DNA from 3 places in the Sulfitobacter sp. CB2047 genome. Region 3 is predicted to be linked to each of the others. Evidence: riboswitches for the same ligand, from Rfam matches in the RefSeq annotation. Region 3 holds a riboswitch; each other region holds the start of a gene.
What was found. A riboswitch is a leader RNA that binds a small molecule or an ion and turns the genes downstream of it on or off. The one in region 3 is predicted to bind cobalamin.

Region 1 (3,272 bases), 1.5 Mb from region 3:
GTGCGGGCCGGATCGTTGTGGTGTCCAGCCTCGGGTACAACATGGGGATCAAGACGATCCAGTTCGACGATATGAACTGGGACAAGAATTATAGCGCCAACGCGGTCTACAGCCAAAGCAAGCTGGCGCAGATGATGTTCGCCTATGAGCTTCAGGACCGGCTGAAAGCCACCGACAGCCGCGTTGAGGTATACGTCTGTCACCCCGGCGCGTCGGCGACCTCGCTGATCAGCACAAGCGGCGGGCTTTTCACAAGGGTCACCTGGTGGATGATGAGCAAGACGCCAATGGTGCAATCCGCCGAAAAAGGCGCGTATCCCGAGGTTATGTGCGCGACCGAAGACGGGTTGGCACAGCGGGCGCTTTATGGCCCGACCGGATGGCTGCAAACCGGAGGGCCCGTTGGCAAAGGCACGCTGAACCCCCATGCCTACGACAAACCCGTGATGGAGAAACTCTGGACCGTCTCCGAAAAAGCGACGGGTTTTCACTGGGAAATCTAAGGGAAACGCGCGCCCGCATCCCGCGCGCGGCGCGCGTTTCACGCGACGATCCCCTCTCGCCATTCGCCCCTTGAAACACGGCACCAAGATCTGTGATTTTTTTGCCGTATTTCCCCGCTTTCTCATGCGGCTTGCACTTGCGCCCGCCGATGGCTTTGCCTAAAGAAGCGCTCACAAGTTAAGTGGCCCGTTCGTCTATCGGTTAGGACGTCAGGTTTTCAACCTGAAAAGAGGGGTTCGACTCCCCTACGGGCTGCCACTTGGTTTTCCATCCGTTTGTTATTTGCCTCTCGCCCGTTCTGCGGAACTGTGGCCTGCGTTATTTGCCTTTGCCCCGCGATGACGACCGCAAAAACGCAACTTGACGGGTGGGCGGACAACTGTCATCGAAACCGGGTCGGTTTCCTTCGGGAAATAATAGGGAATTCGCCATCCGCGCTTTGGTGTGGATGAACCGGAACTGCCCCCGCAACTGTAGACGGTGAGCTACCTCCATCATGCCACTGGGCCTCAAGGTCCGGGAAGGCGGGGACAGCCGCGATCCGTCAGTCAGGAGACCTGCCGACACTGAACCTGAAACACCGGGCGGGGTTGCTCGGGAGAGGATGATGATGGGACCGGATCTTACCACACGCGCAGACCAAAATGCGCCCGCGCGCCGTTTGGCTGGCCCCTTCTCTTTCTATTCAAAGACCCCGGCATCGGACCAACCGGAGCCCTTGATATGAAACCAGTTTTTTCCAGCCTGACCCTGATTGCGAGCCTTGCGGGCAGCACCGCGCTTGGCGCAGAGACAGACTATCCGCTGACCATCGACAACTGCGGCCACACGCTCAGCTTTGACGCGGCACCCCAGACCACCGTGACCATCGGACAATCCACGACAGAGATCCTGTATCTGCTGGGCCAGCAGGACCGGATCGCGGGAACCTCTGTCTGGTTCAGCCCCGTTTTGCCAGAGTTCAAAGAGACAAACGATGCGATTGAACGGCTGGCGGATAACGACCCCAGCTTTGAAAGCGTTTTGGGCAAACGCCCCGATCTGGTCACCGTGATGTATGAATGGCACGTCGGCCCCGAAGGTATGGTCGGCACCCGCGACAGCTTTCACGAGGTGGGCGTGCCGACCTATGTGATGCCCACCGATTGCGCGGCCAAGGATAACTCTGTCGGCGCGGACGGCACGCGATCTGAACTGTTCACGACCCAGCAGCTGTATACCAGCATCGAAGAGCTCGCCCGTATCTACAACGCGCAAGACGCCGGTGCCACGCTGCTGGCAGACCTGCAATCGCGCGAGGCAAAGGCGGTCGAGAAAGCCAAATCGCTGAACCTGCCCCAAGGCACCTCGGCGCTGTTCTGGTTCTCGTCCTCCGAGATGGCGGCGGACCCTTATGTGGCAGGTCAACAGGGTGTGCCCGCCTATATGATGGACAAGCTTGGCGTTGAAAACGTCGTGACCTCGGCCGAGGAATGGCCGCTGGTCGGATGGGAGACTCTGGCGAAATCCGACCCGACCTTCATCGTGCTCGCCAAAATGGACCGTCGCCGCTTCCCTGCGGATGACATCGAGAAAAAGCGCACCTTCCTGATGAACGACCCCGTCGCCCGCGAGATGACCGCGGTGAAAGAGGGCCGCATCATCACCATGGACGCCCATGCGATGGACCCGACCGTGCGTGCGATCTATGCGCTGGAAACGATGGCTGACGCGCTGTCCGGTTTCGATCTGGCCGAATGACCGCAATCGACCGCTCTGTGATGCGCAGGCCGCAGTGGCACTGGTGGGTGATCATCCCGCCGGTGCTGCTGGCCGCACTGCTGTTTGGTGCGGCCATCGGCGAGGTCTCTATCCCGCCGCTGGTGGTGCTGAAGGTGCTGGCCAACAAGGCGCTGAACGCGGGCTATGCGGTCGACAAAATTGACGAAGGCATCGTGTGGAACTACCGCATGGCGCGGGCCGTGGTGGCGATGTGCTGTGGCGCCGGTCTGGCGCTGTCGGGCGTCGTGTTGCAAGCACTGCTGCGCAATGCGCTGGCGGATCCCTATCTGCTGGGCATCTCTGCGGGGGCGTCCACGGGCGCTGTTGCGGTGACCATCCTCGGGCTGGGGGGTGGTGCCATCTCGCTGTCTATCGGTGCGTTCAGCGGGGCGCTGGTGGCTTTCGCTTTTGTCGCCTTGCTGGCGCAGGCGGCAGGGGGCGGTGTGGGCCTGCGGGCCGCGGGCGTGATCGTGCTGGCCGGTATCGCGGGCAGCCAGATGTTCAACGCCCTGACCGCGCTGATGATCACGAAATCGGCCAATGCCGAACAGGCCCGTGCTATCATGTTCTGGCTTTTGGGGAATATGTCGGGCGTGCGCTGGCCCGATGTACTGAGCGCCCTGCCCGCGGCGATGATCGGTCTGCTGGCCTGTCTGTGGCACGCCCGCGCGCTGGATGCCTTTACCTTCGGCAGCGACAGCGCCGCGTCCTTGGGCATTCCGGTGCGCCGCGTGCAGCTGCTGCTGATCGGCACGGCGGCGCTGGTCACGGCGGTGATGGTGTCGGTGGTGGGGGCGATCGGCTTTGTCGGGCTGGTGATTCCCCATGCCATGCGCATCGTCGTAGGGCATCGTCACGCGATCCTTGTGCCAGCTTCCGCACTGGCGGGGGCGGTGTTTCTGGTCTTTGCCGATGTGGTTTCGCGAGTGATTGTACCGGGCCAAGTGCTGCCCATCGGCGTGGTGACCGCTTTGGTCGGCGCGCCCGTCTTTGCACTGATCCTGATT
Region 2 (3,272 bases), 1.4 Mb from region 3:
TGCCGGCAGAGATAAAGAACCAGTCAAAGCCCTTTGTCACCGACGAGAACAGCCATGTGAACAGCGCGCCAGACTGTTCGGGCAGCGCGAGTGTATAGAATACAAAGGCAACAATACACACACCCGAGATCGCGAAGACCGGGTTGTGAATGTCGAAGCCGAAGGGCCCCACGCTGCCTTCTTTGTTGTCTTGGCCGATCTCGTAATCCGTGTCGATTACGGCAGCGGCCCCGTCGGGTGTCGGGATACCCGGCGACGTTTCATCTGTCATTAGATGCTCTCCATTTTATGTATTTGCGACTAATCATAGCGCAACTCCGACAAAACGACCACCGCTGCGCGGGAATTAAGTAAATGAATATCATGGCTTAGCCCCCGGATGCGGGCTTGACGCCCCGTTTGCGGGTCGCGGGCTATGCGTTTTTTCCGTGGTTTACCGCGAATCCCCTCTTTGGATTCGGGTGAAACACCGGGGCGGTTCCGCGTGCCACACTGCCCACGCCCGTCTGAACGGAGGGGGCAACCGCACCGCGGGATAGCGCCCTATCCCAAAAGATATGCCGGCCTATCCGTCCATGGCCCCGACCCACCTGCTTGCGCAAATGAAAGCGCGGGCGTCTGCGGTCACCATGGTCCCATGACAAATTTTTTCATCATGGGGGATGATATGAAAGTTACTTGCACACTACCAATTATCGCAACCGCGGCACTTCTGGCCGCTACCACTGTCAGCGCCGAAGGGTTCAGCCTGTCCGGTGCGCGCTCTGCCATGCAAAGCGACATCTCGTTCAACGTCATGCAATCCGCAGGGCAGGGTCAGATCAAGCTGCGCCACAAGATCCAGCCCAAAGCGCAGGTCCGGTCCAAAACCGTGAGCAGCCGCAGCCGGTCTTTCCAAGAGCTCAGCGGGGTCAGCACGGCCGCGGACCTCAAAAGCCTCATCGCTTGGGCCGAGGCGGGCCCAAAGGGCTATGACGCCGTGCAATACGGAGCCAAACGGCTGCCGCCACAGCGTCCGACGCAAATGACCATCGGCGAGATCTACCGCTGGATCGACCGCACGCCGGGCCAACCGCATGCCATCGGTCGATACCAGTTCATTCCATCCACGCTGCGCAGTCTGGTGCGACAGGCGGGCCTGAGCAAGAATGACCGCTTTACCTCGGCGGTTCAGGACGGGCTGGCCGATATCCTTTTGGTCGATGCGGGGTTTAACTCCTTCAAGAAGGGTAAGATCAGCCGCCACCGCTTTATGGAAAACCTCGCACGTATCTGGGCCGGTTTCCCGACCTCTAACGGGCGGTCCTATTATCACGGCTATGCGGGCAACAAGGCCGTCATCTCGTGGAACGAGTTCGACGCCGTAATGAAGAAGATTTTCGCAACCAAACGCGGCTGATCCCCGCGTTAGGGCTTGTTCCGGGCGGACAGCCGTGGCCCAATGGCCGGGTCTGGTGTCCGCCTCGCGGAAGAATCGGGAAGCTGGTGAAACTCCGGCACGTGCCCAACGCTGTAATGGGGATGGTTTGCGCATAGGCCACTGGACTATTCCGGGAAGGCGCGCGGACCAGACGACCCTAAGTCAGAAGACCGGCCAGACAGTACAGCTTGCCCCGCATGGACAGCGGGATTGGCGCTTAAACGTATTGTTGGGGACTGAACAATGCCGATACCCTCTGCGCTGGCACCCGCCGCGCCTTTTTCAGATGCTGAACGCGACGCCGTCTACAAGGCGATCTTTACCCGCCGCGATGTACGCGATCAGTTTTTGCCCGATCCACTGGCCGAGGATGTGTTGCACCGCATACTGACCGCCGCGCATCACGCACCGTCAGTCGGGTTGTCACAGCCGTGGAATTTCATCGTCATCCGCGATCAGGCCGCACGCGATCAGGTCTGGCAAGCCTTCAACCGCGCCAACGAGGAAGCCGCCCAGATGTTCGAGGGCGACCGCCAGACAACCTACAGGTCGCTGAAGCTCGAAGGCATCCGCAAGGCACCGGTCAATATCTGCGTGACCTGTGACCGCAGCCGTGGCGGTAAGGTCGTGCTGGGGCGCACCCATAATCAAAGCATGGATCTTTACAGCACCGTCTGCGCGATCCAGAACCTCTGGCTTGCCGCCCGCGCCGAGGGCATCGGGATGGGCTGGGTCAGCGTGTTCCGCGATGCCGATCTGCGTGACCTGCTGAATATCCCCGACCGGATAGAGATCGTCGGTTACCTCTGTCTGGGCCACGTGGACGAGCTTTACCAGACGCCCGAACTTGAGGTGAAAGGCTGGAGCAAACGGCTCCCCGTGGACGAGATGATCTTTGATGGTACGTGGCAGGGCGACCCTTAGTCACTGCCCGTCCCGCTCACGTTGTCATCTCCCGCAATGCGGGTATTTTGCGCGGTCAGCGGAACTATGCCGGTTCCCTGACGTTGCCTTTGTGAAGCCAGTGCATCCCGCGTCTGGCACGCAAAGAGGAAGTATTCAAAATGGGCGGTATCATTTATCTCGTTGGTCTTGTGGTCGTGGTTATGGCGGTGCTGTCGCTGGTCGGCTTGGCGTAATCAAACGCCGGGGAGGCATTTACATGAACACGACACTTACTGAAAAAACTGCCGATGGATCCTATGTCGACTGGCCCGCAATTTTCGCGGGCACTGTTGTCGCTGTGGCGATCGGCCTCTTGCTGACCACCTTCGGCGCGGCACTTGGCCTGTCGTCGATCACGCTGGACGGAACCGACAATTCATCGACGCTTGAACTGGTGCTGACCGCGCTGTGGATGGTGATCACGCTGGTCGCCTCCTATCTGGCCGGTGGTTATATCGCGGGCCGCATGCGCCGCCGCGTCGAAAGCGCTACGGATGATGAAGTCACTGCTCGTGACGGGATCAACGGTCTGGTTGTTTGGGGCCTCGGGTCTGTGATCACCGCCGTGATGCTATCAAGCGCGCTGAGCTTTGCAGCCAATACCGCGGGCAACGTCGCAGCGGGTGCAGGCAAAGCGGCTGGTACGGTCGTCGAAGCTGCGGGCTCTGCCGTGGGAGGTGCTGCCTCCGGGCTGGCCGATGCGGCGGGTGCTGCAATCCCGGATGAGGCCAAGAATGATCCGACAGATTACCTGTCGAACCAGCTTTTGCGCCCCAATCAGGTCGACCCGTTGACAGCCGATCCCGAGCAACTGGCAGAGCAGACCGCCAGCATCGTTGCCAATATCTACCGCACGGGTGAGGTGAGCGAGGAAGACCGGACCTATCTTGCCGGCGCTGTTGCCGCA
Region 3 (3,272 bases):
CCCCCTTCCGCACGATGCCAGCCCGCCGCGAAAGCCCCCAGATCACTGTCCGAAAAGGACAGCACCACCAGATCCGCCGGCGTCTGCCCCAGGTCTTGGGGCAGATCGCTTTGGTCCAGTCCGTGGCTTTCGCGAAAGACGACATGCATGGCGGCTTAGCCCTCCAGCACCGCGCGGATCGCGGCTTCGTTCACGTGATCATGCTCTGCGATCACAACCAGCTGGCTGCGGCGCGGCATGTCCCCCCAAGGGCGGTCGAACTGGCTGCGCACGCGTTCGCCCACGGCCTGCACAAGCAGACGCATCGGTTTGTCCTGAACGGCGATATAGCCCTTGACGCGCAGGATTTTCTGCTCGCGCGCCAAGCGCAACACGGCGGCCTCAAGCGTGGCGACATCGGCGACTTCGCCCATGTCGATCACCACGCTTTCAAAGTCGTCATGTTCGTGATCGTCATGCCCGTCGTGGTGGCTGGGGCGCGCGTCGATGTCATCTTCGGCGGCGGCTTCCAGACCCAGCACAACGCGGGGGTCAATCACGCCTTCGGTCATCGGAATGATCGGCAGCTTGCGCGGCGCATGCGCCTCGATCACCTTGCGCGCAGCCTCGACGCCGTCGGGGCCTGCCAGATCGGCCTTGGACAGCAGCACGATGTCGGCGCAGGCGATCTGGTCTTCAAACACCTCGGACAAAGGCGTTTCGTGGTCCAGACTGTCATCGGCATCGCGCTGCGCGGCCACGGCCTCCAGATCGGGGGCGAACTGCCCGCTGACCACGGCTTCGGCATCGGCAAGCGTAATCACGCCGTCCACGGTGATGCGCGACCGGATCGCTGGCCAGTCAAACGCCTTGAGCAAAGGCTTTGGCAGCGCCAGCCCCGACGTCTCGATCAGGATGTGATCAGGCGTTTCAGGCAGGGCCATCAGCGCTTCGATGGTGGGGATAAAGTCATCGGCCACGGTGCAGCAGATACAGCCGTTTGCCAGCTCGACGATGTTCTCGGCGGGGCAATTGTCAATCGCGCAGGATTTCAGGATGTCGCCATCCACACCGGCGGTGCCGAATTCATTGACCAGCACGGCCAGACGCTTGGAGCCCGCGTTCTCCATCAGGTGACGGATAAAGGTGGTTTTGCCAGCGCCCAGAAAGCCGGTGATCACGGTAACGGGGATTTTGGTAAGGTTGGTCATTCGGTAGGCTCCTGTGGGGGAATGCGGGCGATGGATTGTTTGCGGAAGACCACGGGGCGTTCGCGCCAGGGCACCACGCCATCAGAGGTCTGGGCATAGGCAGAGACGCCCTTCACGATATCGGACAAATGCGCGTCCGTGTCGAGATCGCCGTACACATAGGTCCAGCGCGACGGCCCACCCGACAGGACCATCGAACAGCCCCGCGAACAGGCCGACAGACATTCGGCTCCGCGCAGCTGCACACCGTCGGGCAGATGCCCCGACAGCGCGTCAAACAGCTGTTGCCCGGGGCGCGGCGCGTCCTCGGCGGTGATCTGACCTGCGCGACAGGTGGTGCAGATGGTGACGGTGACCGGTTGATCCGTGGTGGTCATATCTTGCCTCATACGTCGATGGGCCAAGGGGGATCGCCAGCAGCGAACGACATGCGAACAGCGTTCTAGGCCAGTCGCGAAACACCCCGTTCGCCCGTTACAAACTATGCTGGCAGGTCTCCCGGCTTGCGGATCTAAGGCAGCTTGCCTTGCGAACCTTCACCTTCCCAGCCTGCGGGCCAGTGGTTGAAAGCTCTCTCCGGTCACGGTCGCGGGGGCGGCTGCGCTTGGCGCTGACCCAAGGCTGGATCAATGCGTATCGCGTTCCCTCTTCGCCTGTCTGGGACAGGAACCAACATACGCCCTGCATTGGTCATTTGCCCGCCCCTGTCAAGCTGCGCCTGTCATAACGCAGGGGCCAAACCCGCTTTGCGCCGATTTTCCCGATGGTGGCCAATGGGCAGGGGGCACCCGCGGATGCTTGACGGGATCACCGCAGGCTGACACCAAGGGCTGCACAAAAAACACGAGGTCCCGCCATGCCCACCCGCGCCATCATGATCCAGGGCACCGGATCGAATGTGGGGAAATCCATGCTGGTGGCGGGCCTGTGCCGCGCGGCCACGCGTCGGGGGCTTTCCGTCGCGCCGTTCAAGCCGCAGAACATGTCGAACAACGCCGCCGTCACCGAGGACGGCGGAGAGATCGGCCGCGCCCAAGCTCTGCAAGCGATCGCCTGCGGGCGGCCCCTCTCGGTGCATATGAACCCCATCCTGCTGAAGCCCGAAACCGACAGCGGATCGCAGGTGATCGTGCAGGGGCAGCGCCATAGCACCCTGCAAGCGCGTGACTTCAGCAAGGCCCGCGCAGGGCTGATGGCCCCCGTGCTCGAAAGCTTCGGAATCCTCGGGCAAAGCGTCGATCTGATCATCGTCGAAGGCGCCGGCAGCCCGGCAGAGGTAAACCTACGCCAGAACGACCTTGCCAATATGGGCTTTGCCCGCGCCGCAGGTGTACCCGTTGTCTTGGCCGGAGACATCAACCGTGGCGGCGTCATCGCCCAGATCGTGGGCACCCAAGTGGTGATGGACCCAAAGGACGCGGCGATGATCACCGGCTTTCTGGTCAACAAGTTCCGCGGCGATGTCAGCCTTTTTGACGACGGCTACCGCGAGATTGAACGCCGCACCGGCTGGACGGGGTTCGGCACATTGCCGTGGTTTGCCAACGCGCATCTGCTGCCCGCCGAAGACGCGGTGGACCTGTCGCGCGCCCCCTCCGACGGCGGGTTCCACATCGTCTGCCCCATGCTCTCGCGCATCTCGAACTTCGACGACCTCGACCCGCTGGCGGCGGAGGCTTCGGTGCGGCTGACCATGGTCCCCCCCGGCACGCCGCTGCCCGCGGACGCCGATCTGGTGATCCTGCCGGGCACGAAATCCACCCGCGGCGATCTGGCTTTCCTGCGCGCCCAAGGCTGGGACATCGACCTTTATGCCCATGTGCGGCGCGGCGGCGCGGTGCTGGGAATTTGCGGCGGCTACCAGATGCTGGGCCGGTTTATCGAGGATCCGCAGGGCTTCGAGGGGCCCGCGGGCCGCGAAGAGGGGCTGGGCCTGCTGGATGTCGAAACCCGCATGGCCCCGGACAAGACCCTGACCCGCGTCACCGCCGACCATGCCGCAACGGGCACGCAGATCGACGGCTATGAAATCCACATCGGTCAGACGGTGGGGGCCGATTGCGCCACGCCCTTTGCGCATAT

Region 1: it holds a riboswitch for cobalamin, as region 3 does, so the genes downstream of both, IV89_RS11375 (ABC transporter substrate-binding protein) here and IV89_RS03755 (DUF1636 domain-containing protein) in region 3, are expected to answer to the same signal.
Region 2: it holds a riboswitch for cobalamin, as region 3 does, so the genes downstream of both, bluB (5,6-dimethylbenzimidazole synthase) here and IV89_RS03755 (DUF1636 domain-containing protein) in region 3, are expected to answer to the same signal.

The regions. Positions count from the first base shown of each region.
Region 1 is NZ_CP072613.1:2,289,068-2,292,339, forward strand. It holds gene IV89_RS11365 (SDR family oxidoreductase) at 1-503, shown strand, start outside; tRNA gene IV89_RS11370 (tRNA-Glu) at 688-762, shown strand; cobalamin riboswitch at 885-1,084, shown strand; gene IV89_RS11375 (ABC transporter substrate-binding protein) at 1,228-2,244, shown strand; gene IV89_RS11380 (iron ABC transporter permease) at 2,265-3,272, shown strand, end outside.
Region 2 is NZ_CP072613.1:2,701,195-2,704,466, reverse strand. It holds gene IV89_RS13300 (BCCT family transporter) at 1-271, opposite strand, end outside; gene IV89_RS13295 (hypothetical protein) at 638-1,399, shown strand; cobalamin riboswitch at 1,436-1,614, shown strand; gene bluB (5,6-dimethylbenzimidazole synthase) at 1,664-2,344, shown strand; gene IV89_RS13285 (hypothetical protein) at 2,583-3,272, shown strand, end outside.
Region 3 is NZ_CP072613.1:799,727-802,998, forward strand. It holds gene cobN (cobaltochelatase subunit CobN) at 1-149, opposite strand, end outside; gene cobW (cobalamin biosynthesis protein CobW) at 156-1,190, opposite strand; gene IV89_RS03755 (DUF1636 domain-containing protein) at 1,187-1,567, opposite strand; cobalamin riboswitch at 1,661-1,879, opposite strand; gene IV89_RS03760 (cobyric acid synthase) at 2,047-3,272, shown strand, end outside.